Regions from separate parts of the Bradyrhizobium sp. 604_D8_N2_3 genome, predicted to be linked through region 3. Evidence: riboswitches for the same ligand, from Rfam matches in the RefSeq annotation. Region 3 holds a riboswitch; each other region holds the start of a gene.

Region 1 (7,537 bases), 2.1 Mb from region 3:
CGCCCTGCCAGACAAACCGACGGAAGCTCGCAGCGGTTTAGCCTGAAATTGAAGCGGCCTGTTACTGTCGCAGATGAAACATGGTCTCAGACCCGGGACAGCCCAATTGGGCAAATTGCCCACCATTGAGCGCGTCTGTGTTTGGCACGGCATTTGAAGGGGATCGCCAATAGCATCGCTCGCCCAAGGAGTCCGAAGGCATGGCTTACAAGATCGTCGCTTCGCAATGCACCGTTTGTGGTGCATGTGAGTTCGAGTGTCCCAACGCGGCGATCAGCCTCAAGCGCGACATTTACGTTATCGATGCCAAAAAGTGCACGGAGTGCGAGGGCCATTGCGACACGGCGCAATGCGCGGTCGTCTGTCCGGTGCCTGACACCTGTGTCCCGTCTAAGACAGCATAAGCAGCCCGCGTCCAGAAGGCCTCATCGCTCGATTTCGCGAACGTAGTCGTAGATGTCGAGCTTGAGGTGACCAGCGACCGCATGGGGCGCTGAGCCCCTCGAAGGGCTCTGTCGGAGGACACCGTCGAATTTGTCACGGACAAGGCCGCCTCGATGCTCCAGTGGCCGCGTTGAGGCTTATGGTCGCTGGTTGACGGGCCGAGGCGAGGTAGACGGGCGTCGAATAACCCAAGCTCGACTTGCAGGATATCTAAAGCTACGTCAGGCCGAAGCCGAAGAGACGGTCTCCTCGGGCGACGAGATCGCTCCGGAAAAGGTGGACTTCTCTTGCTTCGGGTATCATCCAGATCTTGAAACACGACTCGCGATCCAAGAAAAGTGGATACTAGGATCATAGCACGATCCCGCCGCCCGCGCTCTTGCCGCTTGATTCAGTTTCGCAAGTCAGCGTGCATCCTGAGGTCCGGAACTGTTCCTGCATGTCGCGCCGGCCGGTGCCCAAGCAACACTATCTTGCCAAGCGGCGACGGACGCATCGAAGGCGCCCACCAAAGTCGCTCAGCACGTGAATAACTGGCGCACCGAGGAGATCATCTTGACCAACCTCACGGAGGCGATCGAGCTCGTGCCTCGTCGCGGGGCCAGCGAACACCAAGGAGTCCGACCTGATCATCCGTGCGATCCTGGAGCAATCCATTGGCAATTCCTAAGGAGCCTCATGGCGCTGTGATCAAACGGACACCGGCCGAGGATGATCGCAACTTCCTGACGACGAGTTCGAGAAGCTGCTGACGGAAAAGACCAGGCCCGTCGCGATCACACAGATATCGAAGGCGGCTCGGGTTCGTTCCGGCGGCGGAGCTCATCCGGTTACGCGAACAGGGTATAGAACGCGATCCATTCACAAGCGGAGCCTCCACAGATCCACGCGTGTTCACCAGGCCGGGAGCAAGACCGTCATATCCTACCTAGTACCTCGTCACAGGGATTATGACTCTTTGGAAGTGGCGGGGTAGGCGCCAGCCATTTTGGCGCGAGCCTTGTCTGTTGTGAACATCCATTTGATGCGGGAGCGGGCGGCATTTCGTTGTCGTTCCCAGGCGGTGATTTCGCGGCGCAGTCGCTTAGGGTCGTCGATCCTGCGATCCAGGCACTGGCCCCGCAGGACGCCGATTTCGATCTCGACCATGTTGAGCCAGCTTGCGTGTTTTGGGGTATAGTGGAACTCGAGCCGTCGCAAAATCCGCCTGGCTTCGGCGGGCGGGAACGCCTGATAGAGGGCGCCGGCGGAGTGGGTCGATAAATTGTCCTGGACGACCCGGATGATCTCGGCGTCGGGATAATGGATGTCGACGAGATCACGCATGCATTGGGCGTAATCCCTTGCCGCTCGCCGCTCGGTGACCTTGACCTTGCGCCAGGGACGATGCACGTCGAGGAGAACGAAGAGATTGACCGTGCCATTGCGACGATACTCATAATCGTAACGTTCGAGCCTGCCGGGCTTGGCCGGGATGGGCTGACGCGTTTCGCCGATGAGTTGCACCGGGCTTTCGTCGAAGCACACCACTGGCCGCCTGGAGTCGGGTGCCTCGGCATAGAGGTCGAGCACATCCTCCATGCGGGCGACGTATTCGCCGTCGACCTGCGGAATGCACCACATGTCTTTGCGCCAGGGCTTGAGGGCATTCTCGGCCAGGCGCCGCCGAACCGTCTCGTGCGACAGGCTCTTGTGTTCGGTGAGCTTGACCATCGCACCCGCCAGCAGCTTTAGCGTCCAGCGGGCACGGCCCCTTGGCGGACTGGCGCAGGCTGTCGCCACCAGCAAGGCTTCTTCCTTGCCCGTGAGTTTGCGCTCCGCCCCGGGACGCGGCTCTTCGCTCAGCGCCCGCTCCAGATTGCCTTCCACGAAGCGTCGCTTGGTCCGGTACACGGTCGAGCCGCTCACGCCGACGCTCCTTGCGATCTCCTCGTCGCTGGTCTCGGCATCGGCGGCCAGCAAAATCTGCGCTCGCTTGAGCTTGCGGGACGCATGCTTGCCGCCGCTGAGCAGTGCCCTCAGTTCGGTGCGCTCGATTTGGCTGAGTTCGACCCGATAGCGTACATTCATGGCGTGCCTCCTCGTTCGAGGCACGCACGAACAACTGAATCGGATGGCCGGCGTGAGTCCTTCGACAAAACCCTTCACGCCCACGCAGGGGCAGTATCTGGCTTTTATCCACCTCTATACCCGGCTGCATCGCAGGCCCCCGGCCGAAACCGACATGCAGGAATATTTCCGCGTCAGCCCGCCTACGGTTCACCAGATGGTCCTGACACTGGAACGCGCCCGCCTCATCAGACGGCAGCCAAGGACGCCTCGCAGCATCGAGGTCCTCGTTGATCCGAAACTCCTGCCGGAGCTAATCTGACCGCCGGACCCAACCTGTCAAAATCACTGTGCAGAGCCACTAGTACAGCTCGCAATCGCTTGGGCAATATCGCAGCGACAATCAGTAGGTTGACGCATCGATCCTCGTGCGCATAATGCCTGCCGTCGTGGTCTCCGGATTTCGTTTGATCCGGAGCTAAGAGGGAAGCCGGTGCAATGCCGGCGCTGCCCCCGCAACTGTAAGCGGCGAGCCGCTGTCCAACGAAGTCACTGGAGCCATGCGGCTTCGGGAAGGCCGGACAGCAGCGACGACCCGCGAGCCAGGAGACCTGCCTCGACAATATATCGTCCACGGGCGGGGTGTCCCGGTGTGCGCCAAGCAGCTGTCGCTCAGCGATATTCGCTGCATACGTCCGCCATGGCCTTTGCCCCAATCATGGGGTCTAAACTATGTCTATTCTTTCGCTTCCCGTTGCCACACTGGGGACGTCACGCATCGGCCCACGACGCGAACTCAAATTCGCGCTCGAGAGCTACTGGGCGGGAAAGTCCAGCGAAGCCGAGCTCCTCGAGGCCGGGAGTGGACTTCGTGCCGCTAATTGGGCACGGCAGAAATCCCGCGGTGCGACCGTCATTCCTTCGAATGACTTCTCGCTCTACGATCATGTGCTCGATACCAGCGTAATGGTCGGCGCCATTCCCGACGTCTACGGCTGGACCGAAGGTCCTGTGTCGCTCAATACCTACTTCACCATGGCGCGTGGCGCTCCGGACGGTGGTCACGCTCAGCATGGGCCTGGTGTAGCCGCACAGGAGATGACGAAGTGGTTCGATACCAACTACCACTACATGGTGCCGGAATTTCACCAGGATCAGATCTTTAAGTATTCCTCTCGGAAGCCGATCGAGGAATATGAGGAGGCAAGAAGCCTCGGCTACCAGACGCGCCCCGTCCTAGTTGGCCCAGTTACTTTCCTGAAGCTCGGCAAAAGCGTAAATCCCGCATTCAATCCGCTGTCGCTGCTTGATCGGCTCCTCCCAGTCTATGTCGATGTTCTCCGCGAACTAGCCTCGCGCGGTGCTGAATGGGTTCAGCTCGACGAGCCATGCCTAGTGACGGACGTCGACGACGCATCTCGGGCGGCTGTCCGCCGGGCCTATGCTCATTTCGCCAAGGCCGTGCCGGCCCTCAAAATCATGCTGGCCACATATTTCGGGGCGATCGGTGACAATCTTGAAACAACTTTGGCCTTGCCCGTTGCCGGGCTTCATGTCGACCTGGTTCGGGCACCCGACCAGTTGGACGCAATTGTCGCCACAGCCCATAGAGATCTCGTGGTCTCGCTAGGCGTCGTTGATGGTCGCAACGTGTGGCGCTCCAATCTCCCGGCGCTGCTCGACCAACTTGCTCCTATGGTCAAAAAACTGGGCAGGGACCGTGTTCAGATTGCTCCCTCCTGCTCGCTGCTTCATGTTCCGATCGACATTGAGCTAGAGACCGATCTCGATCCCAATCTGAAGACGTGGCTGGCGTTCTCAGTTCAGAAGATCAAGGAACTTTCGATATTGGGCAAAGCGCTGGCCGGCCATGCTGCCGAGGTGGCCGATGAACTTGCGCTCTCGGAGGACGCAGCCGTCACCCGCGGAACATCGCCCAAGATCCACAATGCGAAGGTCGCCGGACGAATGGCCGCGATCGACGATAGCATGCGTCGCCGTCGCAGTGCGTTCACCCAGCGCGCCAACGTCCAGCGCGTCGCCTTCGCATTGCCGATGTTTCCAACGACAACCATCGGATCCTTCCCGCAAACGGCAGACGTCCGGAATGCGCGCGCGGCTCATGCGCGGGGAGCGCTGAATGACACGCAGTACGAGCAGTTTCTGAGAGCGGAGACAGCCCGTACCGTCCAGTGGCAGGAAGATATCGGCCTGGACGTGCTCGTACACGGTGAGTTCGAGCGCAATGACATGGTTCAATACTTTGGCGAGCAGCTCTTGGGCTTCGCTTTCACCAAGCACGGCTGGGTTCAGTCTTATGGCTCGCGGTGCGTTCGTCCTCCTATCCTGTTTGGAGATGTCTCCCGGCCGAAGCCCATGACCGTTGAATGGTGGCGCTATGCGCAGTCTCTGACCAAAAAACCCATCAAGGCTATGCTGACCGGACCGGTGACGATCCTGAACTGGTCGTTTGTCCGTGACGACATCCCGCGGAGCGAGACATGCCGACAGATCGCTCTCGCGATCCGAGATGAGGTCATCGACCTTGAGGCGGCTGGAGCGACCATGATCCAGATCGACGAGGCTGCATTGCGGGAGGGATTGCCGCTACGCAAATCGCAGTGGAAGGACTATCTCGATTGGGCAGTGGACAGTTTCCGCGTTTGCTCCTCCGCTGTCGCCGACGGAACTCAGATCCATACCCACATGTGTTATTCCGAGTTCAACGAAATCATCGATGCGATCGCAGCAATGGATGCCGACGTCATTTCAATCGAGACGTCGCGTTCTAAAATGGAATTGCTCGACGCCTTCAAGACCTACAAATATCCTAATGAGATCGGGCCCGGCGTCTATGACATTCATTCACCGCGCGTTCCAGCAGCGGCGGAGATCAAGCAGCTGATTGTGTTGGCGCGGCAGCGAGTTTCCGATCGGCAGCTCTGGATCAATCCCGACTGCGGACTGAAAACGCGAAAGTGGGAGGAGGTGGGTCCCGCGCTCGTCAATATGGTGGCCGCCGCACGCGAGTTGCGGGCTGAGCCATGACGGTACGAACGTTTCGCCAACGCGTTTTTGAATAAGATACACGCGCTTTGGGAGCTCGCGATGTGCTTGCGAGCTTCCCAAGGTATTCAGCGCCTGGGAATGCCGGCCGGCGCTGGCGGAGGCGATCGCATATAGCCGGCGACAACCTCTCTCGATCCGACGGCCGACCGCGCGCCGGCGATGCCGATCAGGTGAAATATTCCGAAGTCATTAACGCTCGACACGAACCACAGCCCGACGTTTTTATTTATCCATCGCGTGGATGCGTTACATCACAACAATCAATTTTACCGCCCTTTCGGAATGTCATACGAAATGGGCGCCTTGGCACCGATCTTCGCGAAGACAATCGAGCGTTGTTGGTGTTTGGGGTGCAAAATGCTGCTGCGCGACGGCAAACTGCCGCTTAAGTTTCAGGGCACGGCAGCCAAACCGCTTGCGCGAAGGATCCCAGCTCGATCAAGGCACTGCCCTTGCCAACCGGACAGCGGGCGAGTGCTGGGCAACTCCTGAAGTTTCCGACATGAGCGGAAGGCAAGTGGCTCCAGATTTCGCGCGGAGCGATATCCGCTTCTCGTTGTTTGACGGCGAATGCCCTCGCCGTAAATCGATCGCCGGTAGTCCTCCCTACCGACGAAAGCTGGTGCGATGCGTAAAGCAGCGTCGCTCCTACGTGACTTTCGCCCGGCCTCCCGAGGAGGCCGGGCGTTTTTTATGTGCCTGGTTATGTGTGACAGCACGGGATCATTCGGCGTCATTGCGGGACCCCGGGTTCTTGCGTCCCATCTGTTAGTACTCGCAAGGCATGACGCCGGTCTGTTAGTCCTATCTGTCTATAGAAGGCCTTGGCGTCGTGTTCGTACGCGTGGGTAGTGTCGGATACTCGATCTTAGGTAGCCGCCCGGTCAGCGAATTCAGAAATGCGACGATCTCGTTCTCTTCCTTATCGCTAAGCTTGGCGCCGAGCTGGATTTCACTCATCAGTGCAACAGCTTGCTTCAGGCTCCAAACCTGGCCCGAATGAAAGTAAGGGGCTCGCAACGCGACATTCCGCAACGGCGCCGCGCGGAAGACATATTCGTCGCCAACCGCCTTGGTAACCGCGAACCGGCCCTTATCGGCGGCCGGAAGCAGGCTTGCGTCCGGCGTTTTCATCACGCCGAATGGGAAGTAGGCCTGTCCACCGATGTTGATTCCATTGTGGCAAGAGGAGCATCCCTTCTCCATAAACAGTGCCAACCCTGATTTCTGCTGATCATCGAGAGCATGTGTATTGCCCTCCAGATACCGATCGAATGGGGCCGCAGGTGTAATGAGAGTCGCTTCAAAAGCCTCGATTGCCTTCGCAAAGTTTTCAAAGGTGACTGGTCTCGCTTCGTTCGGGAAAGCGTTTTTGAACAAGTCGACGTAGGTGGCCATTGAGTTCAAGGTGTCGAGCACATGATCCGGAGTCGCATTCATTTCGGCACTCGCCTGCACAGGGCCGGTGGCTTGTGCCTTGAGGTCCGCGGCGCGTCCGTCCCAGAATTGCGCCACATTGAACACAGCGTTGTAGACGGTTGGGGCCCGACGTGGGCCGATCTTCCAGCCGTGACCGACGGAGGTCGGACCGGCATCGACGCCGCCGCTGCCGAGATTGTGGCACGTATTGCAGCTAATGATCTCGCTTGCCGATAGCCGCGGATCAAAGAACAGCATCTTGCCAAGCTCGACCTTTTCATGTGTGACTGGATTGTCCTTTACCGCAGGAATGACTGAGGGGATCGGATGGAAGATCTGCTTGGCGGCTCTCATCAGATCATCGTCCGCGTTAGCTCGTGACGACATCAGCAGCCCAATCGCCAAAACAGATGCTTCAGCCACAAGCCGAAGCTCCCGGATCAATTTGTTCATACACCCGCCTCATCAGTTCTGATTGTTAATCAAGGAAACAGTCGAAAACGATGCCACCCTCCGTTGCTTCAACGGGTCGGCGCAGCATGCGCCGGATCCTCTG
Region 2 (7,537 bases), 1.8 Mb from region 3:
GGCGCTGTCGATCTCGAAGGCGGTGGCGTAGAGCGCCTTCAGATCGTCAGGAACGCGGTCGATCTGGCCGACGCTGCCGTCGAAATATTTGAGGTCGGAGACCATCACCTCGTCCCAAAGCCCCCTCGCCTTGAGGTCGCGCACCAGGAACTCGTTCACGACCGTGAAGTCGCCGGACATGTTCGATTTCACGAACAGGTTCTGATAGTTCGGCTCGATCGACTGCGAGACGCCGCAGATGTTGGAGATCGTCGCCGTCGGCGCGATCGCCATGACGTTCGAGTTGCGCATGCCGCTGGACGTGACCTTCTTGCGCAGGCGATCCCAGTCGAGCGTTGCGGAGCGATCGACGTCGAGACCACCGCGCGAGTCGGCGAGAAGCTGGATGGAGTCGAGCGGCAAGATGCCCTTCGACCACAGCGAGCCCTCGAAGCTCGGATAGCGTCCGCGCTCCGCGGCGAGATCGGACGACGCTTCGATCGCGTGGAACGAGATTGCCTCCATGCTGGTGTCGGCAAACGCCACGGCCGCGTCGGACGCGGTCGGAATGCGCTGGACCTGAAGCGCTTCCTGAAAGCCCATCAGGCCGAGCCCGACGGGACGATGACGCATGTTGGAACGCCGCGCCTCGGGGATGGTGTAGAAATTGATGTCGATGACGTTGTCGAGCATCCGTACTGCTGTCGTCACCGTCCGCTTCAGCTTGGCATGGTCGAGTCCATTGGGACCGACATGGTTGAGCATGTTGATGGAGCCGAGATTGCAGACCGCGACCTCGTCGGCGGAGGTGTTCAGCGTGATCTCGGTGCAGAGGTTCGACGAGTGGATCACGCCAACGTGCCGCTGCGGCGAACGCAGATTGCAGGGGTCCTTGAAGGTGATCCAGGGATGACCGGTCTCGAACAGCATGGTCAGCATGCGACGCCAGAGGTCGCTCGCGCGCACGGTCTTGAAGACGCGCATGCCGCCGGCTTTCGCCCTGGCCTCATAGGCCTCGTAAGCCGTCTTGAACGCCTCGCCATAGAGATCGTGCAAATCGGGCGTCTCGTCAGGCGAGAACAGCGTCCATTCGCCATCGGCATCGACGCGCTGCATGAACAGGTCCGGCACCCAATTGGCGGTGTTCATGTCGTGGGTGCGGCGGCGGTCGTCGCCGGTGTTCTTGCGCAGGTCGAGGAATTCCTCGATGTCGACGTGCCAGGTCTCAAGATAGGCGCAGACCGCGCCCTTGCGCTTGCCGCCCTGGTTGACGGCAATCGCGGTGTCGTTGGCAACCTTCAGGAACGGGATGATGCCCTGGCTCTCGCCGTTGGTGCCCTTGATGTGGGCGCCGAGACCGCGGACCGGCGTCCAGTCGTTGCCGAGGCCGCCGGAATATTTTGCCAGCAGTGCGTTGTCCTTGATCGACTTGAAGATGCCGTCGAGATCGTCCGAGACGGTTGTGAGAAAACAGGACGACAATTGCGGACGCAGCGTACCCGAATTAAACAGCGTCGGCGTCGAGGCCATGAAGTCGAACGACGACAGCAGATCGTAGAACTCGATCGCCTTGGCTTCGCGGTCGATCTCGCGAACCGCAAGACCCATCGCGACGCGCATGAAGAAGGCTTGCGGCAGTTCGATCCGCTTGCCGCGGACGTGCAGGAAGTAGCGGTCGTAAAGTGTCTGGAGGCCGAGGAACTGGAAATTCAGGTCGCGCTCGGGCTTGAGTGCAGCCGCGATCCGGCCGAGGTCGAAGCGGGCCAGTTCAGGATCGAGCAGTTCGGCGGCAATGCCGGTCTTCACATAGGCCGGGAAATATTCGACATAGCGTACAGCCATATCGGCCTGCGAGGCGGAGGTCGGCACGGCATGGACATAGGACAGCACCTCGCCGCGCAGCTTGTCCAGCAGCAGGCGCGCGCTGACATAGGCGTAGTTCGGCTCCTCCTCGACCAGCGTGCGCCCGGCCATGATCGAGGCCAGCGCCAGTTCGTCCTGGCTGATGCCGTCGTAGAGATTGCGGGTGGTCTCGGTGAGCACGGGTGCCGCGGAAACGCCGTCGAGGTCGGCGCAGGCTTCGCCGATAATCAGCGCAAGCCGCTTGGCGTCGAGACCAACGCGCGAACCGTCGGCGAGCGTGACCTGAAGTGCCGGCGCGACAGCGGGCGTCGCTTCCGCGGCCGCCTCCTCGGCGCGCTGGCGCGACCGCTCCTCGCGGTACAGCACATAGGCGCGTGCGACCTTGTGGTGCTCGCTCCGCATCAAGGCGAGCTCGACCTGGTCCTGCACGTCCTCGATATGGAAGGTGCGTCCCTCGCCTGCCCGCCGCATCAGCGCAGTGACGACTTCGGCCGTCAGCTGCTCCACGCTCTCATGGACGCGGCGTGAGGCGACCGCGCTGGTGCCTTCGACCGCAAGGAAAGCCTTGGTCATGGCGACCGCGATCTTGGCGGAATCGAACGGCGAGACCTTGCCGTTGCGACGGATGATCTGCATGGCCGGCTCGCTCGAAGCAGGCGCAAGCGATTGTGGACGCAAATGAACGATGGGTGCGGAAGCGGTGTCCGCGTCGTGCAGGTTCAGTGACATCAATGGGCCCCGTGATGCGCGCGTTGTGTTTGAGCGGGGCTGTAAGGAAGGACGCTGCAGAAACGCCGGCAGCAGAGTTGCCGGGCGGTGCATGCAAGCGACCGCCGGACACCCCGCCCGTGGACGTTCAGATTGTCGCGGCAGGTCTCCTGGCTCGCAGGTCGTCGCCCACTTCCCGTCTTCCCGGCGCGAAAGGCGCCAGTGACGATTGTTCGGAAGCAGCTCGCTGCTGACAGTTGCGGGGGCAGCGCCGGAATTCCGCGCTCTCGCGCGGTTCACCGGCTTCCCTCTTAGCCACTAAATCTTGCGATCCAGCGGAACCGTGACGCCCACATGTGGTGACATATGCAGCCGGGTGTCAACGATTCGTTGCGGGTCAGAAGCTCTGTTCCCTGTGGAATGCGGGAATTCGCACTTGGGGCGCTCTTCAGCTTGGCGCGCTGTGTGACCCACGGCCCGACTGCAGGATCACACAGTCCGGCGCGACGCTGCCGCTGCATGTCGCCTCGCAGCCGCTCACCAGCGACGTCACTGTCGCTTCCAGCACGCGCAGCTCCGCAATTTTCGCCCTGATTGCACCGAGGTGCTTCTCCGCAAAGGTCCTCGTTTCGCCGCACGGCGAGCATCGCTGGCCGGCGAGCCAGACCGAGCTGGTCAGCCCGATGCGCGTCACGATGACGGCGGTGAAGGCGCCCTCGCCGCCCAGGAACGGCGTGGACGCTCGACGCTATTCGGACGAAAGGTGATAGCCGCGATCGCGATAGTCGAAATCGACGAGTTCGCAGATCCGAGCCGAGGGATCGGCGGGCGCCGCATAATAAGCCCTGATCTCCTTGATGCGACCGCTCGCCCCTTCGAACGCGTACCATTCGTCGCCGCGAAGCGCCGTGCCATGCGTGCGCTTCCAGTGCGTCCATTCGATCACGGCTTCCGGCGACGTCGACGAGCAAAGAATCTTTTCGATCGTCCATCGCGACCCGAGATTCTCGACGCACCAGATCCATTTGCGCGCGATGGTATCGGCGCCACGCCATGGAATGTCCGGCAAGCCGGGTGGGAAGTAGTGAACCGCGTCCGCTGTGAAGCAGGCCATCAAGGCATCGTAGTCGGCGGCGTTGCAGGCGTCGAAATAGCGACGGATCGTCGCCTCCATGGCGGCGGGCGATGTCTTGCTCATGTCAGGCTCCCGCCCGGATCGTCGTGGCCCGCGCCGGATCCGCACCGGCCTTTTTCCAGGCCTCAAAGTCGGCGCGCACGGCAGGTGTGGGCGGATAGACGCCGTAGAGCGGCTCGCCCGCACTGATACGATACGACAGGTACTTCTCGAGCTGGTCCCGCCTCTCGCAGAGGTCGGCCATTTCGGCGGCCAAATGCCGTGGCACGACCGTGATGCCGTCACCGTCACCGACGATGATGTCGCCCGGGTAGACCGCCACGTCGGCGCAGGCGATTGGAATATTCAGATCCGCGACGCGATGATACGACAACCGCGTCGATGCCGTGACCTGCCGGGCATAGGCGGGGAAATCGAGCCGCGCCAGCTCCTGGCCGTCACGAAACGCACCATCAGTGACAATGGCCGCGGCGCCCCGCACCTTCATCCGCGTCGGCAGCATAGCGCCCGCAGAGGCCGCGCGCGGATCGTTACGGCTGTCGATCACCAGGACATGGCCGGGCGGGATACTCTCGACCGCTTCCCACTGCAGATTGTCCGCGTTCGGATACGGCGTGAGCGTCTCTATGGTATCGAGATCCTCTCGCGCCGGGATCATGCGCATGGTGAAGGCCTCGCCGGCGAAGCGGACCGCGTCCTTGTTCATCGGCACCAGCCCGACCAGGAAGCACTGGCGCAGGCCTTTCTTGAACAGCTCGGTGGTCAGCGAACCCGAGGAGACATCCTTCAGCCGGCGGATGACAGACGGATCCAGGGGACTAAGCTTCGTCTTTGGTTCGTACATGGCCATCCTCCCTCAGGGGCGCTTTCCGACCTCGTGGACGTCACGGGCCCAGGCGCGCGCCTGCTCCGACAGGCTGAAGCCGAGGCCCGGTCGGTTCGGCACGATCATGCGGCCGTTCACGACCTCGAGCTTCTCGTTGAACATCGCCTCCGACCACTCGAAATGCTCGACCCAGGGCTCCCGGGCATAGGCCGCGGTCAGGTGCAGATGGATCTCCATGCAATAGTGCGGCGCAAGCTGGAGCTTCTTGTGGTCGGCGAGCGCGAGGATCTTGAGGAACGGCGTGATGCCGCCGACGCGCGGTGCATCCGGCTGGATGAAATCGACCGAATTGTTGCGGATCAGCTCGTAATGCTCGTCGATGCTGGTCAACATCTCGCCGGTCGCAATCGGGGTCGCAAGCTCGGCCGCCAGCGCCGCATGACCTTCGTAATCGTAGGCGTCGAGCGGCTCCTCGATCCAGGTCAGGTTGAATTGCTCGGCGATGCGGCCGAAGCGCAGCGCCGTGGTGCGGTCCCATTGCTGGTTGGCGTCGATCGCCAGCGGAACGTCGCCGATATGGTTGCGAACCGCCTCGATGCGCTTGAGGTCGACCATCGGATCGGGCTGGCCGACCTTCAGCTTGATGGCGCCGATGCCCCTGTCGAGCGCCATGCTGACGCGTTCTTTCACCTCCTCGATCGGCATCGAAAGATATCCGCCCGAGGTGTTGTAGCAGCGCACGGAGTCACGATGGGCACCGAGCAGCTTTGCCAGCGGCAGCTTGGCGCGCTTGGCCTTGAGATCCCACAGCGCGATGTCGAAGGCGGCGATGGCCTGCGTGGACATGCCGCTGCGGCCGACCGAGGCGCCGGCCCAGACGAGCTTGTCCCACAGACGCGCGATGTCGTTCGGATCCTCGCCGATCAGGTCGCCGGCGATCTCCCTGGCGTGCGCAAACTGCCCCGGACCACCGGCACGCTTCGAATAGCTGTAGCCGATGCCGCTGTGGCCGTTCTCGGTCTCGATCTCGGCAAACAGGAAGGCGATCTCGGTGAGGGGCTTTTGCCGGCCGGTGAGAACCTTGGCATCGCTGATCGCCTGGGCGAGCGGCAGGAAGACGAGCGACGTCCTCACCCATGCGATCCGGTCCGTCGTCGCTTCCCCGGCTGCGAGCCCTGCCGCGAGCGGGTTGGCGATAATGCGCGCGTTGACCTGGTAGTTCATGGCTTTCTCCTATCGATGTGGATTTACGGGAAATGATGTCATTCGGCAGCGACCGGCGCGGAGCGGATCAGCCCGCTGCCTTCGCGAATGACGAGACGCTCGATCGGCCCGACGATGACCCAGTAACAGAGCACGGCCAGCAGCCCATGCAGGCCGACATACAGCAACGCGCCGTTGAACGATCCGGTGGCGGAGAGGATGTAGCCGATCGCAACAGGCGTCACGATTCCGGCGGTGTTGCCGACGGCGTTGAAGACGCCGCCCGTGAGCCCGATCACCTCCTTGGGCGCAGTGTCGGCAACGACCGTCCAGCCCAGCGAGCCAAAACCCTTGCCGAAGAAGGCCGCGCTCATCAGCACGGTGATCAGGACCGTGGAGTCCGTGTAGTTGCAGCCGATGATCAGCACCGTCATGACGAGGCCGACCGTGATCGGGGTCTTGCGCGCGATGCTGAGCGAACCGGTGCGCTTGAACAGCCAGTCGGTGAAAAAGCCTGTGGTAACGCCGCCGACGAAGCCGCAGATGGCGGGGATGGTCGCGATCAGGCTCGCATCGAGCACCGACAGGCCGCGGTCCTTGACGAGGTAGGTCGGAAACCAGGACACGAAGAACCAGGTGATGGACGAGATGCCGTATTGCGCCAGGAAGATGCCGAAGAGCATGCGGCTCCTGAACAGCTCGGCGAGATCAGACCAGCGCGGCCCCTGCTCCGCAGCGGCGGCAGACGATGCCCCGCCGAGTTCGACCAGCGCGCCTCCGGCACGCAGATGATCGAGCTCTGCGGCTCCAATTTTGGGATGACGACTCGGCGGGTAGTAGGCGACGGCCCAGAGCGCCGCGAACAGGAAGCCCAGCACGCCCATCACGCCAAAAATGTGCTCCCAGCCGAAGCGGTGATCGAGGAAGCCCATCAGCGGCGTGAAGAGGACGAGCGAGACATATTGGGCGCTGTTGAAAATGGCGCCCGCGACGCCGCGCTCCGCGGACGGAAACCACGCCGCGATGATACGCCCGGCCGCGGGGCCGACAGGCGACTCGAAGACACCGAGCATGAAGCGCAGGATCAGCATCACCAGGAACGGGTAGCTGGCCCAGCCGACGCAGCTCATCAGGAAGGTGACGAGCGACCACAAGATCAATCCGCCCAAAATGGTCTGTTTCGCACCGAGCCGATCCGCGATCCAGCCAGCGGGAAGATGCGCAAGTACATAGGCCCACGCGAACGCCGAAAACATCCAGCCGAGCTCGACCGGCGTGATGCCGAGCGCCTTCGACATGTTCGGCCCGGCGATCGATAGCGTCGCCCGGTCGCCGCTGCTGAGCGCGAGCAGGATGGTGATCAACGCCAGAGTGACGAAACGATAATGCGTCCGTGCGGACGGCTTCTGCTCCGTGGCCACGCTGCTCCCCTTCTTTCCCGATTTTGTTTGCCCGGCCGCCTTCGGCGACCGTGGATGTCCGGAACGCCAGCGACGATCGGACGCGAGAAAGCTAGATCAGCGATCAATTCAGGTCTAAACTCATTTTTGGATTTAATTGATCCAGAAAAGGTATCAATGATCGAGTTCGGACAGGTACGCGCGTTCGTGGCGGTGGCCGATGAGCTGAATTTCGGTCGTGCCGCCAAGCGGCTGAATATGACGCAGCCGCCGCTCAGCCGGCAGATCCAGATCTTGGAGGCAACGCTTGCCGTCAAGCTGCTCGAGCGCACCAGCCGATCGGTCAGGCTGACCGCGGCCGGACGCGCCTTCCTGAGCGAGGCCCGCGCGATGCTTCAGCAGCGCGAGCATGCGGTCAAAGCC
Region 3 (7,537 bases):
TCGCTTCATGATCATGTCGCTGCCGTCGCGAAGCCCTTACAGGCGGGCGACATCGCCGCTGCGCGCGCAGCGGTGTCGCGCATCGTCGGACGCGATCCCGCGACGCTCGACGAAGCCGGCATCGCGCGCGCGGCGATCGAGAGCCTCGCCGAGAACGCCTCCGACGGCATCGTGGCGCCGGTGTTCTGGGGCGCGCTGTTCGGACTGCCCGGCATTTTGGGCTACAAGGCGATCAACACGCTGGACTCCATGATCGGTCATCGCAGCGAACGCCACGAAGCTTTTGGCTGGGCCGCGGCACGCATCGACGACGTCGCAAACTTCATTCCGGCGCGGCTGACCGGCTTTCTGTTCGTCCTGTTGGCGTCGCGGCGCTCGGAGGCGCTGTCGTGCATGACGCGCGATGCCCGCCGTCACCGCTCGCCCAATGCCGGCTGGCCGGAAGCGGCGATGGCGGGCGCGCTCGGCGTGCGGCTCAGCGGCCCCCGCATCTATCGCGGCAGCGCGACCGATGAGCCCTGGCTCAACGAAGGCGCGCGCGATCCGCTTGCCGCGGACATCAGCCAGGGGTTAACGATCTACCGCCGCGCCATGCTGCTGCTCGCCGGCCTCCTTGCGATCCTGGCCTTCGCGTGAAAGAACGGGGCATGCGCGAGCACGGTGGAAATCTCGATCTGGCCCAGCAGCGTTTTGGCGGGCGCGCGGAGGACTGGATCGATCTGTCGACCGGGATCAACCGCCTGCCTTATCCCGTGGGTGAGGTGAGCCCGCGCGCATGGAACGCGCTGCCGTCGCGCGCTGAGATCGAGAGCCTGCATCAGGCGGCACAGCATGCCTACGGCACAAGCGCGCCGATCGTCGCAATGGGCGGTGCGCAGGCCGCCATTCAATTGCTGCCGCAACTCGCGCCAGTCGGCCGCGCGCGCATCCTCGGGCCGACTTACAACGAATATTCCGGGGTCTTGTCGGCTGCAGGCTGGGATGTCCAGGAGGTCGGCGAGCTCGACGCGCTGGCGGGCACAGATCTCGCCGTCGTCGTCAATCCCAACAATCCCGATGGCCGGCGTTTTGCGCCAGAGGATTTGCTGGCGCTGCTGCCGCGCGTCGGCCGTCTCGTCATCGACGGGAGTTTTGCCGATGCCGCCCCGCAGCTGTCGCTCGCATCCGAGGCGGATCGGCCTGGACTGCTGGTCCTGCGCTCCTTCGGCAAGTTCTATGGTCTTGCCGGCCTGCGGCTTGGGTTTGCGCTCGGCCATGCGGCCGACATCGCCAAGCTCGCGGCGATGTCGGGGCCATGGCCGGTGTCGGGAGCTGCGATCGCGATCGGCTGCCGCGCCTTGCGCGACGACGCCTGGGCCGAGGCCACGTCCGCGCGGCTCGCACGCGACTGTGCCCGCCTCGACGACATCGTGCAGTCGCAAGGCTGGCGGCTCGTCGGTGGTGCGCCGCTGTTTCGTCTCTACGAGACGCCTGATGCGCTTGCTGCGCAGGAGAAACTGGCGCGTAGCCAAATCTGGTCGCGCGTATTCGCGAAAGAGCCGGCATGGCTGCGCCTCGGGCTTCCCGGCAGCGAAGCCGAATGGACGCGCCTTGCCGAGGCGCTAGCGCGCTAGCGCGAGCAGGCCGCCGACGTCGAGATGCTGTTCGATGTGATCGGCGAGGGCGTCGAGCGCGCTCTCGACCCTGCTGTGATAAGGCTCGTCGCCTGCCGGAATGTCGAGCTTTGCGAGATACGCCTTGCGGAAATCATCCGACGTGAACAGGCCGTGCAGATAGCTGCCTTGCACGCGGCCATCGCGTGAGATCGCGCCTTCGGGCTCGCCGTTCAGTTTCGCAAACGGGCGGGCGCGATCCGGTCCGTCGGTGCGGCCGATGTGGATTTCGTAGGCGTCGATCGGCTGGTCCGTGGCGGCATGCACGGCCGCGACGCGCGTCAGTGTCTTCTGCGGGCTCATCATGGTCGCGACGTCCAGAAGTCCGAGACCCGACGTGTCGCCGGCAGGGCCTTCGATGCCATCGGGGTCGGCGACGTTGCGCCCGAGCATCTGATAGCCGCCGCAGAGGCCAAGCACATGGCCGCCGCGGCGGTGATGCGCCAGGAGATCGATGTCCCAGCCCTGCGCGCGCAGGAAGGCGAGATCGCCGCGGGTGGACTTCGAGCCGGGGATGATGACGAGGCGGACGTCGCCGGGGATGGCTTCGCCCGGCCGCACCATCACGAGATCGACGCCAGGCTCGAGCTTCAACGGATCGAGATCATCGAAATTGGCGATCCGCGACAGCGCGAGGCAGGCGATCTTGCACTGGCCCGGCTTGCGCGCGTCGCTCAGCCCCAGCGCATCCTCGGCTGGCAGCTCGCCGGCGCGCGCGAACCAGGGCAGCACGCCAAGGCCGCGCCACGCGGTCTTCTGCTCGATCAGCTTGTAGCCGTCGTCGAACAGCGAGGGGTCGCCGCGGAACTTGTTGATGACGAAACCCTCGATCATCGCGGCATCGTCGGGGTTGATCACCGTCTTGATGCCGACGAGCTGGGCGATGACGCCGCCGCGGTCGATGTCGCCGACCAGCACGACCGGCACGTCGGCCTTGCGTGCAAAGCCCATATTGGCGATGTCGGCCTTGCGCAGGTTGACCTCGGCCGGGCTGCCGGCGCCTTCGACCAGCACCAGATCGGCGCGCGCTTTCAGCCGCTCGAAGCTTTCCAGCACCGCGCCCATCAGCGACGGTTTCATCGCCGCATATTCACGCGCCCGCGCGGTCGCGATGCGCTTTCCCTGGACGATGATTTGTGCGCCGACATCGGTCTCCGGCTTCAGCAGCACCGGGTTCATGTCGGTGTGCGGCTCGACGCCGGCGGCCAGCGCCTGCAGCGCCTGGGCGCGACCGATCTCGCCGCCGTCGACGGTGACGGCCGCGTTGTTCGACATGTTCTGCGGCTTGAAGGGCAGCACGCGCAGGCCGCGCCGCGTGAAGGCGCGCGCGAGGCCGGCGACGATGAGCGACTTGCCCACGTCCGAGCCGGCCCCCTGGATCATCAATGCGCGCGCCATGGTGTTTTCAGAATCTGGCGTCGTCAGAACTCGACGCCGGCTTGCGCCTTGATGCCGGAGCGGAAGGGGTGCTTGACCAGCGTCATCTCGGTGACGAGATCGGCGATCTCGATCAGCTCGTCCTTGGCGTTGCGCCCGGTGAGCACGACATGCGTCATCGGCGGTTTGTGCGTTTTCAGAAAGTCGACGACCTCGGCGATGTCGAGATAGTCGTAGCGCAGCGCGATGTTGATCTCGTCGAGCACGACCATGCGCAGATTGGAATCTGAGATCAGCTCCTTGGCCTTCGCCCAGCCGGCCTGTGCTGCGGCGATGTCGCGGGCGCGGTCCTGCGTCTCCCAGGTGAAACCTTCGCCCATCGCATGGAACTGGCAGAGCTCGCCGAAATGGCCGGTGAGCAGGCGCCGTTCGCCGGTGTCCCAGGCGCCCTTGATGAACTGCACGACCGCGCAGGGGAAGCCATGGGCGACACAGCGGACGATCATGCCGAAGGCGGAGGTGGACTTGCCCTTGCCGGCGCCGGTGTGGACGATGATGAGGCCCTTTTCGCCGCTCTTGGTCGCCATGATCTTGTCGCGGGCGACCTTGATTTTCGCCATTTTCGCGGCGTGGCGGGCGTCGGTTTCCTCGGCCGTTTGGGTATCCGGTTCAGGCGTCATCTGACAGGGTCCTTCGGCTTGACAAGAGGCGGCCGGGGGCAAATGGTGGCCCGGCGTTGGTTCCTGTCCTATGACAGGCGAAGAGGGAATGCGATAGGGTCCGAATCGACAAGATTCGGCTCCAAACTGCAGCCGCCCCCGCGACCGTGACCGGAGAGATGCCCGAAGCCACTGATCCCCCAGGGGATCGGGAAGGCGGGGATCGAAGGGCCAAAAGCCCTGCTCCGCAAGCCGGGAGACCTGCCAGCGCGGACGAGTTTTGGACCGGCGGACGGGGTGTTCCGCGACGGGGAAACGGACCTTCGGGGGAATGGTCCGTGTGCCTCTTCGCCTCCCGCTGTTTATCCTGGAAGAGGCGATGACCGTCACACTTCACGTCTGTATTACCTGCCGTGCCGGCCAGACGCTCGACGAGGGTGAGACGACGCCCGGCAAGCGCCTGCATGGTGCGATCCTCGACGCCGGCGTGCCCGAGGGCGTCAATGTGGTTCCCGTCGAATGCCTGTCGGCATGCAGCCAGGGTTGCTCGGTTGCGCTCAGCGCGCCCGGCCGCTGGTCCTATGTCTATGGCCGTCTGTCAGAGGCCCATGCGAGCGACGTGGTCGCGGGTGCTGCGGCCTATGCCGCCGCGCCCGACGGCCTCGTGCCCTGGCGCAGCCGTCCCGAAATCTTCCGCAAGCAGTCGCTTGCCCGCATTCCCCCCATTGCCGTGTTGCCGGAGGCCGCCGAATGAACTCGCTCGCAAAAGTCCCTGTGACGGTGGTCACGGGTTTTCTCGGCTCCGGCAAGACCACGCTGATCCAGCATCTGCTCGCAAACCCTGACGGCAAGAAGCTCGCCGTGCTGGTCAACGAGTTCGGCAGCGAGGGTGTCGACGGCGAGATCCTGAAATCCTGCGCCGATGCGAATTGCCCGGAGGAGAACATCGTCGAGCTCGCCAATGGCTGCATCTGCTGCACCGTTGCGGACGATTTCATTCCGACCATGGAAAAGCTCTTGGCGCGGCCGGTGCGGCCCGATCACATCCTGATCGAGACCTCGGGCCTGGCGCTGCCGAAGCCGCTGCTGAAGGCGTTCGACTGGCCGGAGATCCGCTCGCGGATCACGGTCGACGGCGTGATCGCGCTGGCCGATGCCGAGGCTGTTGCCGCCGGCCGTTTTGCGCCGGACCCGGCTGCCGTGGAAGCGCAGCGCGCAGCGGATGGAAATCTCGATCACGAGACGCCGCTGTCGGAAGTGTTCGAGGACCAGATCGCCTGCGCCGACATCGTGCTGCTGACCAAGGCCGATCTTGCGGGGGCCGCAGGGATCGAAGCCGCCAAGGCCGCCATTACCGCCGAGATGCCGCGCCGCGTGCCGATGCTATCCGTCACCGATGGCGCGATCGATGCGCGTGTCATCCTCGGCCTTGGCGCCGCCGCAGAGAACGATCTCGCCGCGCGCCCCTCGCATCACGACGGCGAGGAGGATCACGAGCACGACGATTTCGCCTCCGTTGTGATCGATCTTCCTGAAATCAGCGACATCGACGCACTGGTCGCGTCGGTGCAGCGTCTTTCGCGCGAGCAGAACGTGCTGCGCGTCAAGGGCTATATCGCGGTCGCGGGCAAGCCGATGCGCCTGTTGCTGCAAGCGGTCGGCGAGCGCGTGCGCCACCAGTTCGACAAGCCCTGGGGCGCAGCTCTCAGGCAGTCGAAGCTTGTCGTGATCGGCGAGCACGGCGATATCGACGAGGCCGCGATCAAGGTCGGACTTGGGCTTTCAGGATCTGGTATCTGATGCACGTCGTCTTCCGCGAGAGCCGCGGTCTCGAGGAGACCGCGACGCCAAGGGACATCGGCCAGGACCCGGCCGATCTCGTGGTGCTCTCGTACTCGGATTCCGACCTTGCCGCGTTCGCGGCCGGCTGGCGGCGCGGCCGTAACAGCCTGCCGTCGCTGCGGCTCGCCAATCTCGCGGAGCTGCGTCATCCGTTGTCGGTCGACACCTATATCGAGCGCACGCTGTCGCAGGCGCGCGGCATCCTGGTGCGCCTGATCGGCGGTGAGTCCTATTGGCCGTACGGGCTCGCGGCCCTGCAGCAGCTTGCGAAGAACCGCAACATCGTGCTGGCCGTGCTGCCGGCCGACGGCCGCGACGACACGCGGCTCGATGCCTACTCGACCCTGCCGGTTTCGACGCTGCGCCGGCTCAAGGTGCTCTGCGACACCGGCGGTCCTGTTGCAGCCCAGGCCGCGATCGCGCAGCTCGCGTTGGCCTCGGGCCTTTACGCAGGCCCGGTCGTCGGCGAGATGAACCTGCCTGAGATGGGCTTTTACGATCCCGCGCGTGGCGTCATTGCTGCGCCGATGGCAGGCGAGGGAAAGCCGCTCGCGTTCGTGACCTTCTATCGTTCCTATCTCACCGCCGCGGATACCGGGCCGGTCGACGCCCTGATCGCGGCGCTGCGCGAGCGCGGCTTTGACGCGTACGGCGCGTTCGTCACCTCGCTGAAGGCTCCGGGCGTTGCGGACTGGCTGCGGACCTATTTCGCGACGAATCCTCCGGCCGCGATCGTCAACGCGACGGCGTTCTCGGCGATGGGCGACGACGGCACGACACCGTTCGATGCTGCATCATGTCCCGTCTTCCAGGTCGCGCTCTCATCGGCACGGCGCGAAGACTGGGCGGAGTCGCTGCGCGGCCTGTCGCCCGGCGATCTCGCGATGCATGTGGTGCTGCCGGAGGTCGACGGCCGCCTGTTCGCGGGCGTGGTGAGTTTCAAATCGGCGGCGGAGCGCGATCCCGATCTGCAATTTTCGCATCTGGCGCACCGCCCTGACGAGGAGCGCGTGAACGCCGTCGCCGCGCGCGTTGCGGCCTGGCGGCGCCTCGCGGAGACGCCAGCCGCCGAGAAACGGGTGGCGCTCGTGCTCTCGAACTACCCGGGCCGTCCGCATCAGATCGCGCATGCGGTTGGTCTCGATGCGCTGGCGTCGGTCGAGGCATTGCTGTCTGACCTGACCGAGTCCGGCATCGATGTTGCGCCGGTTCAGGCGCTCGGCGAGACGCTGCTCAAGCAGAACTTGACCTGGAGCGTCGCCGACTACCGCGCGGCGCTCTCGCGCTTGCCGCAAGCCTTGCAGGATGATCTCGCGCAGGCCTGGGGCGCGCCGGAGGATGACCCGAGCTGTCGCGACGGTGCATTTCAGTTCGCGGCCATCGCAAGTGGCCAATCGATCATCGCGGTTCAGCCCGAGCGCGGCGATGCGACCACGCGCGATGCCGACTATCACGATCTCGCCCGCACGCCACGCCACGCCTATGTCGCGTTCTATCTCTGGCTCCGGCAGCAGGGTTTTGACGCCGTCGTGCACATGGGCGCGCATGGCACGCTGGAATGGCTGCCCGGAAGATCCGTGGCGCTGTCCTCACATTGCTGGCCGGAAGCCCTGATCGGCGATCTGCCGGTCATCTATCCCTTCATCGTCAACGATCCCGGCGAGGCCGCGCAGGCCAAGCGGCGCTTGGGTGCCGTCACCATCGGCCATCTGCCGCCGCCGCTGGAACAATCCGCGGTGCCGGACGGCCTGCGCCGGCTCGAACGTTTGCTGGACGAATATTCGACCGCCGATGGTCTCGACCCCGCCCGACGTCAGCGTCTGATCGCCGCGATTCGCGACGAAGCGCGTGCGGCAGGGCTCGAAGACGATCTCGGTCTCGATGCATCGGCTGCACCGGCGGAAGCGATCCCGCGGATCGATCGCTTCGTCTGCGATCTCAAGGAGAGCCAGTTCGGCGACGGGTTGCACGTGTTCGGCCGCGGCACCTGCGCCGACGCGGAGCGCG
Region 4 (7,537 bases), 260 kb from region 3:
CGCGGCGAAGCCGCTTGCGCCTTCGGTAGCGCCGGCGCGACGGCCGCTCCATCGTCGTCGTAGACCGGCACATAGTCCCGCCCGCGGTCGTCCTTCTTCTGACCCGCAGACCAGAGCGGCGCACCGCTTGGATCGCGGTAGTAAAGCGGCGTTCGCTCCGCGCCAGCCGCAGCCGATGATATGTCGGCCTCAGCGAGCCAGCCCGCACCGTTCGAATGCCAGTAGTAGCCGGCCAGGACCAGGCCACCGCCCAGCGCAAGAGCCGTCAGGAGACGCAGCGTTTTCATATGGTGTATCCGCGCGCCCGGGAGCGCGCGTCCGTGTGAAGGAAAAAGGGGAATGTCGGGCGCCGCCGGGCAGCGCCCGAACGCTCACTTGACCGCCGTGACGATCACCTTGCCGGTGACGGTCTCCGGTTCGCCCTGCACCTTCACGGACAGCGTCATCTGGTAGCGTCCAGCCATCGGCAGGTCCGTCTTGAAGGCGTACACACCCGGCTCCCTGGACGGCAGCGGCGCGACCGCCGATTCCATCTCGGCCATCCCGTCCGGGGCCATGTCGAGGCGGCTTTTGAAGATGACTGCGTCCGGTATCGGCTTGCCGGTCTGCTTGTTCGTCAGGCGAACGGCGAGCGTGACGTCTTCGCCCTTCTTCATCTGCGGAGTGACGGGCTCGAAGGCGTAGTCGCCCGCGCCCGCCATCGCGGCGGAAGCGGCAAGCGAAAGGGTGGCGGCGAGAGCCGCGGTGCTGATTTTGGAAAGCATTGTCCTGTCCTCATGAATTGATCTTTCGCCGTGGCGCGTGAAGCGCGCACGTCAGTCGTCGTCGCGAGCAGGCACGCCGCTCGCGTCTCGGGCTTTGCGAGATCAGATTCGAGGAGGTCGGAAAGGAGGACTGCCGCCGCGGAAGGAAACGACCTGATCCGGGGGAATAGCCATCGTGCTGGCCATGACGGCGAGACGTTCGAACGCCACGGGCCTGACATCACCGAGCGCGATGATCCCACCGACGCAGCAGAAGCCCATCCCGCACTTGTAGCCGCCGCTATGGGAGCCCGTTCCCTTCATGTCGGGACAACAATCGTCCATCGACATGTCGGCGTCGCCGCTCATGTGCATGGCCGTCTGCATGCCATCCGACGACATTGCGAGGTTCGCCGCGGACGCGCCAACCGGCAGCATCGCCAAGGATATGGCGATGGCGACTGCCAGGATGGTACGGACGAACTGCATCAATATCGACTTACCTTGTCGGGCCGGAACTCGGCCTCAGTAGCATACTCGGACACCAAAGGCAGTTATGATCGTGGTCAAGCGTTCGTTACCCAGGCTCGTCCGGAGGCCGGGTTGGACGTTTCGACGCGGTCCTTCGGACTATCGTGCAAAACAGCAACACAAGGCCACCATCGACCGACCGGCCCGTCCAGCAGCCCGCGCGGATGTTGACGCGCTCATCCCCTGATGCCAGTTTCGTGATCGGTAGTGTCCGCAAGGACTCTTCAAGGGAATGCGGTGCGTCCACCTCAGTGGGCAATTCCGCGGCTGCCCCCGCAACTGTAGGCGGATAGCCGACGACCAAACGAACCACTGGAGCCCCGCTTGGGCCTCTGGGAAGGTGGTCGAAGGCGATGACCCGCGAGCCAGGAAACCTGCTACCAGCCATGGTCACGCGCGAACGCATTGGGCGGGGTGCCCTGATGTCGGACAAGTAGCCGGTGCATCCGCCGCCTGGGGCGAAGGTGGATGACTAAGGCAACCGCGGTGACGGTTTGTTTGCGTCGCCGCAGAGCGTTGTCGTGCAAAATCTTCATTTCCGTGCTGGCGCAAGGCCAGCGTTATCGCGTGCTTTCCTGATTACTCTGCTCTCGTCGGTGTCCTTGTCGTCCGCGGCGCTCGCGCAAAGCGCGGCGCAGGACAACCGCTCCCGGGAGGTCGGCCCGGTGATCGTGTCGCCGCCTGCGCCGCGACAGGCTCCTGCCGTCAGCCCCGGCACTCAGAAGCAGCGCGCGGCCCGGCGCGCCGCGGGACGCAATCGTGGCGCCCCTGCTGTCGCCGTTCCGGCCGCGCAAGCTCCGAGCGGGCCGGTACAGACGCCGCTCAATACGGCAGCCGTCACCGACGTCGGCTCCCGGCTCGGCATCACGGCGCGCGAGATGCCGGCGACCGTCGAGGTCATCGGTCAACAGACGATGCAGAACCTGGGCATCCGGACCACGACCGACGTCGCCAAGGCTGCAGTCGGCGTCACCGGCGGCGATGCGCCCGGCGCGCCCGCCATCTTCTCGATGCGTGGCTTTTCCGGCGACCAGATCTCCACGCTCTACAACGGAATCCCGATCGGGCCGTCGACCATGACCGGCCGTCCCATGGACGTGGCTGGTCTCCAGCAGGTCGAGATCATCAAGGGACCGGACTCGCTGGTGGCGGGCCTCGGTGCGACCGGCGGCGCCATCAACTACGTGAACAAGGCGCCGCACACCGGACCAATCGTCAACGACGCCTTCACTTCCTACGATTCCTTCAACGGCTATCGCGCCGGTTACGGATCGGGCGGCAGCACGCTGATCAACGGCCTCGACTACCGCTTCGACATCAGCCATTTCAACAACAAGGGCTTTATCGACGACACCTATTCGAAGCTCAGCAACGTCTCGGGCCAGCTGAACTATCGCGTCAACGAGAACCTGAGGATCTGGGGCGCGACCGAATACAGGCAGGACAACGACCGCTTCTACTGGGGGACGCCGCTGGTGCCGGCGAACGCGCCGGGCATCGTGCCGACGTATGGCGTCGTCTCCGGCCTCTGGAGCAACTATTACCTCGGCGGCGGCACGCCGGTCCCGGTCACCATCGACGCGCGCACGCTGACCACGAACTACAACGTGCTCGACAATCACAGCGGCGCCAACGAGCTCTGGCTGCGCAGCGGCTTTCAATGGGACATCACCAACAACATCTCGCTGAAGAGCCTGGTCTATGGCTATGACGCCCACCGGCACTGGTTCAACAACGAGATCTCGTCGTTTGACCAGACCGTAGGCAATTTCGCAGGCGCGCAGAGCATCTACCGCGAGCGCCTGGCGCTCGATCACGCGCAGCGGCTCTACGGCAACATCACCGACCTCACCGTCAATTCCAATCTCGGCGGAATGGACAATCGCTTCGTCGCCACCGTGGCGGCGAGCAGCAACCAGTTCAACGTCTCGCAGGACACGCTGTTCTTCAATGACTACGTCGACCTCCTCAATCCGGACCGCGGCCTCTACGGCCCGCGCAGCGACGAGAAGATCTACACCCATCTCGACACCGCCTCGCTGTCGTTCGAGGACCGGCTCAAGCTGACCTCGACCTTTGCGCTGATCGGCGGCATCCGTTTTGAGAATATCGAGCTGTCGCGGACCCGCTTCGACGAGAATGGCCTCCTGAAAGCCAACTATCCTTTCTCGAAGACGTTCAATCCGGTCACCGGACGCATCGGCTACACCTGGGACATCGCGCCCGGCGTGATGCTTTACAGCCAGTACGCGACGGCAGCCGACCCGACGGTGGCGAACATCTTCATCCTCAGGCCCACGACGCCGCTGCTGCTCACGACGTCGCGGACCTACGAGACCGGCGTGAAGCTGCTGTCGGCCGACAGGCGCGCGGAGGCCACGTTCTCGGCCTTCGACATCGAGCGCAAGAACGTCTACGTCCCCGAAAGCGGCATCCTCTTCAACGTCGCCGGCAAGATGGCCTCCAAGGGCGTCGAGATCGCCGCCGCGGTCAATCCGGTCGCGGGCCTGAAACTATGGGGCAACGTCGCCTTCGTGCAGTCGCGCTTCATCGACTTCACCTATGTCGACGGCAATGGCGACTTCCAGTCCTATTCGGGCAAGACGCCGCCCAACGTTCCCAACTTCATCGCCAACGCCGGCGCCTCCTATCGCTTCGACACGAAGCTGCCGGTCGAGATCGGCGGCCTCGTCCGTCACGTCGGCGACCGCTTCAACTTCCAGGACAATCTGGTCACGATGGACGCCTACACGATCTTCGACGCATACGCGTTCGTCGATATTCCAAAAGCCTATTTCCCGGGCGTCGACCAGACCCGGATCAGCTTTCGCGTGAGGAACCTGACCAACAAGCTCTACGCGGCCTGGGGCGATCCGGGTTACACCGACCAGATCATCCTGGGCGCGCCGCGCAGCTACGAGATCGCGGCTTCGTTCAAGTGGTAGTCGCGGATCACCTCGCCCGCGCCGTGGCAGGAGTTGTCACGCGACAGTAGGACGCAATCGCAAATCGATTGCGCCGTTGAAGCCGCAGGTCTCGAGAGCTATCGATCAACGAGACCTGTCTTCCATCGGGAGGAACGCATGAGCACCATCACCGGCGGTTGTCACTGCGGCGCGATCCGCTATCAGGTCGAGGGCGAAGCGATCGTGCACGCGCTGTGTCACTGCCGCGATTGCAGGCTTCACGCGGGCGCTCCCGTCGTCGGCTGGACGATGTACGCGGACGATGCCGTCAAGGTGACCAAGGGCGAGCCCAAGGTGTATCACTCCTCGGAAAATGCCCGGCGGCACTTTTGCGGCGACTGCGGAACCGGCCTGTTTTATGTCAATGCCGACATGTTGCCCGGGGTCATCGACGTCCAGAGCGCGACCTACGACGATCCCGATGCCGTACCGGCGACGATGCACATCCAGGTCGCAGAGCGCCTTCGATGGATGGAGCGCGCGCACGAACTGCCGACATTCGACCGCTATCCTCCGCCACCGTAGCGGCGCGCGCGAAGCGTTCGCCGTCTAGATGGAACCGCACAAGCACCATCTTGCAACGACCGGACGATTTCACGTACATTCATCGGCGTGGGGACGAAGCAGACTCCCCGTGAGACCTCGGTCCAAGCTCTGCGCAGCACGCCATTCGTGGAGCTTGCGCATGGATACCGAACGCCACCCTCCTCTCCGCCATACCGTTGCCATCCTCTCCCGCGGCGATGCAGCCGCGCGCCGGGACGCGACGGCGCAAAACAGCCGCTTCGTTCGCGTTTTCGAAGCACTCGCCGCGGTCGGCATCGAAGCCCGGCCGGTGATCTACGACGAGATTTTCGCCGACGCCGCGCGCGATCAACTGCTCGCCGTCGATGGCGTGCTCGTCTGGGTCGATCCGATCCATCAAGGCAAGACGCGCGAGGCCCTCGACCCGCTGCTTCGCGACGTTGCGGCGCAAGGGCCGTGGGTAAGCGCCCATCCCGACGTGATCCTGAAGATGGGCGTCAAGGACGTGCTCTACCGAACGCGTCACCTCGGCTGGGGAGCCGACACGCACCGCTATGACACCGCCGCAAGCTTCCGCGCCGAATTTCCTTCGCGCCTTCAGGCGAATGGTCCGCGCGTGCTCAAGCAAAATCGCGGCAATGGTGGCCAGGGGGTGTGGAAGGTGGAGGCCCTGCCCAACGTGGACGCCATGGTTCGCGTGCTGCATGCCCAACGCGGCAGTCTACCCGAGGACATTCCGCTCGATGCCTTGCTCGCCCGCTGCGAACCGTATTTCGGATGGGGCGGCTGCATCATCGACCAGGCGTTCCAACCCCGCCTACCCGACGGCATGATCCGCTGCTACATGAGCGGCGCCAAGGTCGCGGGCTTCGGGCATCAATTGATCAAGGCCCTGATCCCGCCGCCGCCGGAAGGCCCCGACGCACCCGAGGCTCAGCCGGGCCCACGGATCATGCACGGACCCGCTGCTTCGCAATTCCAGGCGCTCCGAAGAGCGATGGAGGACGAATGGACGCCGCAGCTGATGGGCACGCTCGGCATCGACGAGCCGTCGCTGCCGGTGATCTGGGACGCCGACTTCCTGTACGGGCCCCGCGACGCCGCCGGCACCGACACCTACGTCCTGTGCGAAATCAACGCGAGCTCATGCTTCGCGATTCCCGACGACGCGCCGGCGGCAATCGCCCGAACGGTGAAGCACCGCCTGCTCCGGACTCAAGCAGTGCGTTCGGGCGTATAACCGGCGGCCTGGCTTCGACACCCTAATGCGCAGCGCAGCGGCAGCTTTCATAGGCGACGGGATCGTGGCTATTGACGATGCTCACGCGGTCGCCGTGGTTGAGCTTCAGCGCGCGCAGCCGCGCCTGGTTGGCGATCCGCATCTTGCGATCCATGTCGCCGCGGCGCTGGAAATAACCCAGCATCAACGGCACGCGCGGCGATGGGTCGAGCTGGGCGTGGTGGAAATAGCTGTCGCCGGCATGCAACAGCCATTTGTCACCTGATCGCACCGCGATGCCGCAATGGCCGAGCGTGTGGCCGGCGAGCGGGATCATCAGGATGTCGGCTTCCTTGTCGCCGAGCGCGCGCACGCCCTTGAAGCCGAACCAGTCCTGGCCGGCCTCGCCATAGAAGGTCCAGCCCGGCCCATGGCTCCACTGCCCCGTGACATAGCGCCCTTCGGGCGGCGCGGGCTTGCGTAGCACCGCCATGTCGTATTCGGCGCGGTGGACGTGGATCGCGGCATGGGGAAAGTCCGGCACGCCGCCGGCGTGGTCGCGGTCGAGATGCGTCAGGAGCACGTGGCGCACATCGCCGGGTGAGTAGCCGAGCGCCTTCACCTGCTCGACCGCCGTCTCCGCCGGGTCCAGCCTCGGCGCGGTCTGGCGCAGCCATCGGCCACCCAGCCGATTGGGCGTTGCGATATCGCCGAGACCGATGCCGGTGTCGACCAGAGCGAGTCCGTCCCTCGTCTCGACCAGCAGGCAATGGCAGACCAGGCGGGCGCGCTGGAACAGGCCGCCGGTGCCGTTCACAAGGCGGCGGCCCATGGGGCACATCGTGCCGGTGTTGAGGTGGTGGATCTTCATGGCGCTTCCCTGCCTGTTGTGAGCAGGGCGCTGCTTGCCACCGGGCAATCCATAAGTAAAATATTGAATATTGATACTATCTCTAGGCATAACCTATGGACATCCGCGAGCTTCGCTACTTCGCCGCCGTGTATCGCGAGCGCAAACTGACCGCGGCGGCACGCGCTTGCTTCGTGTCGCAGCCGTCGATCTCGACCGCGATCACCCATCTGGAGGCCGAACTCGGCACCACGCTGTTCATCCGGCACAAGAAGGGCGTCGCGCCGACCGCCTCGGCCGAGCAGTTTCATGCGCTGGCCCGCCGCATCATCGACGAGGCGGACGCCGCACGCAGCCTCTTCAGGAAGCCGAATACGAAGACCACCGTCACGCTGGGACTGATGCGCACGCTCGACATACCCCGAACGATCGCGCTGCTGAAGCCGCTGACGGCGCGCACCGACATCGCGCTCCGCCTCGTCGGCAGCGACGAAGGCGCCGATGCGCGGATCATCTCAAAGAGCATGCTCCGCGCCGACGAGCATTTCGTCGCGCTGTGGAGCGAGCGCTATGTCGCCGCACTTCCGCCCTCGCATCCGCTGACGCTGAAGGAGAAGCTGCGGGCTGCCGATCTCGCCGGCGTCCCCCTGATCGACCGCTGCCATTGCGAGCAAAGCGAATTCTTCGGCCGGAGTTCACAACG

Evidence for each region. A riboswitch is a leader RNA that binds a small molecule or an ion and turns the genes downstream of it on or off. The one in region 3 is predicted to bind cobalamin.
Region 1: linked by a shared signal. The riboswitch ahead of metE (5-methyltetrahydropteroyltriglutamate--homocysteine S-methyltransferase) and the one ahead of AB7245_RS16030 (DUF1636 family protein) in region 3 are both predicted to bind cobalamin.
Region 2: linked by a shared signal. The riboswitch ahead of AB7245_RS24440 (ribonucleoside-diphosphate reductase subunit alpha) and the one ahead of AB7245_RS16030 (DUF1636 family protein) in region 3 are both predicted to bind cobalamin.
Region 4: linked by a shared signal. The riboswitch ahead of AB7245_RS14800 (TonB-dependent receptor) and the one ahead of AB7245_RS16030 (DUF1636 family protein) in region 3 are both predicted to bind cobalamin.

The regions. Positions count from the first base shown of each region.
Region 1 is NZ_JBPWPM010000001.1:1,324,925-1,332,461, forward strand. It holds gene AB7245_RS06210 (4Fe-4S binding protein) at 201-404, shown strand; gene AB7245_RS06215 (IS630 family transposase) at 1,393-2,514, opposite strand; cobalamin riboswitch at 2,927-3,126, shown strand; gene metE (5-methyltetrahydropteroyltriglutamate--homocysteine S-methyltransferase) at 3,226-5,541, shown strand; gene AB7245_RS06225 (cytochrome-c peroxidase) at 6,367-7,434, opposite strand.
Region 2 is NZ_JBPWPM010000001.1:5,135,166-5,142,702, forward strand. It holds gene AB7245_RS24440 (ribonucleoside-diphosphate reductase subunit alpha) at 1-2,571, opposite strand, end outside; cobalamin riboswitch at 2,694-2,911, opposite strand; gene AB7245_RS24445 (nuclear transport factor 2 family protein) at 3,299-3,748, opposite strand; gene AB7245_RS24450 (ribonuclease activity regulator RraA) at 3,750-4,529, opposite strand; gene AB7245_RS24455 (L-talarate/galactarate dehydratase) at 4,542-5,735, opposite strand; gene AB7245_RS24460 (MFS transporter) at 5,774-7,135, opposite strand; gene AB7245_RS24465 (LysR family transcriptional regulator) at 7,292-7,537, shown strand, end outside.
Region 3 is NZ_JBPWPM010000001.1:3,378,372-3,385,908, forward strand. It holds gene cbiB (adenosylcobinamide-phosphate synthase CbiB) at 1-636, shown strand, start outside; gene cobD (threonine-phosphate decarboxylase CobD) at 648-1,613, shown strand; gene AB7245_RS16020 (cobyric acid synthase) at 1,602-3,050, opposite strand; gene cobO (cob(I)yrinic acid a,c-diamide adenosyltransferase) at 3,074-3,709, opposite strand; cobalamin riboswitch at 3,750-3,971, shown strand; gene AB7245_RS16030 (DUF1636 family protein) at 4,068-4,442, shown strand; gene cobW (cobalamin biosynthesis protein CobW) at 4,439-5,488, shown strand; gene cobN (cobaltochelatase subunit CobN) at 5,488-7,537, shown strand, end outside.
Region 4 is NZ_JBPWPM010000001.1:3,115,579-3,123,115, reverse strand. It holds gene AB7245_RS14815 (efflux RND transporter periplasmic adaptor subunit) at 1-287, opposite strand, end outside; gene AB7245_RS14810 (FixH family protein) at 372-764, opposite strand; gene AB7245_RS14805 (hypothetical protein) at 867-1,232, opposite strand; cobalamin riboswitch at 1,463-1,670, shown strand; gene AB7245_RS14800 (TonB-dependent receptor) at 1,871-4,219, shown strand; gene AB7245_RS14795 (GFA family protein) at 4,358-4,765, shown strand; gene AB7245_RS14790 (Cj0069 family protein) at 4,926-6,005, shown strand; gene AB7245_RS14785 (MBL fold metallo-hydrolase) at 6,028-6,855, opposite strand; gene AB7245_RS14780 (LysR family transcriptional regulator) at 6,951-7,537, shown strand, end outside.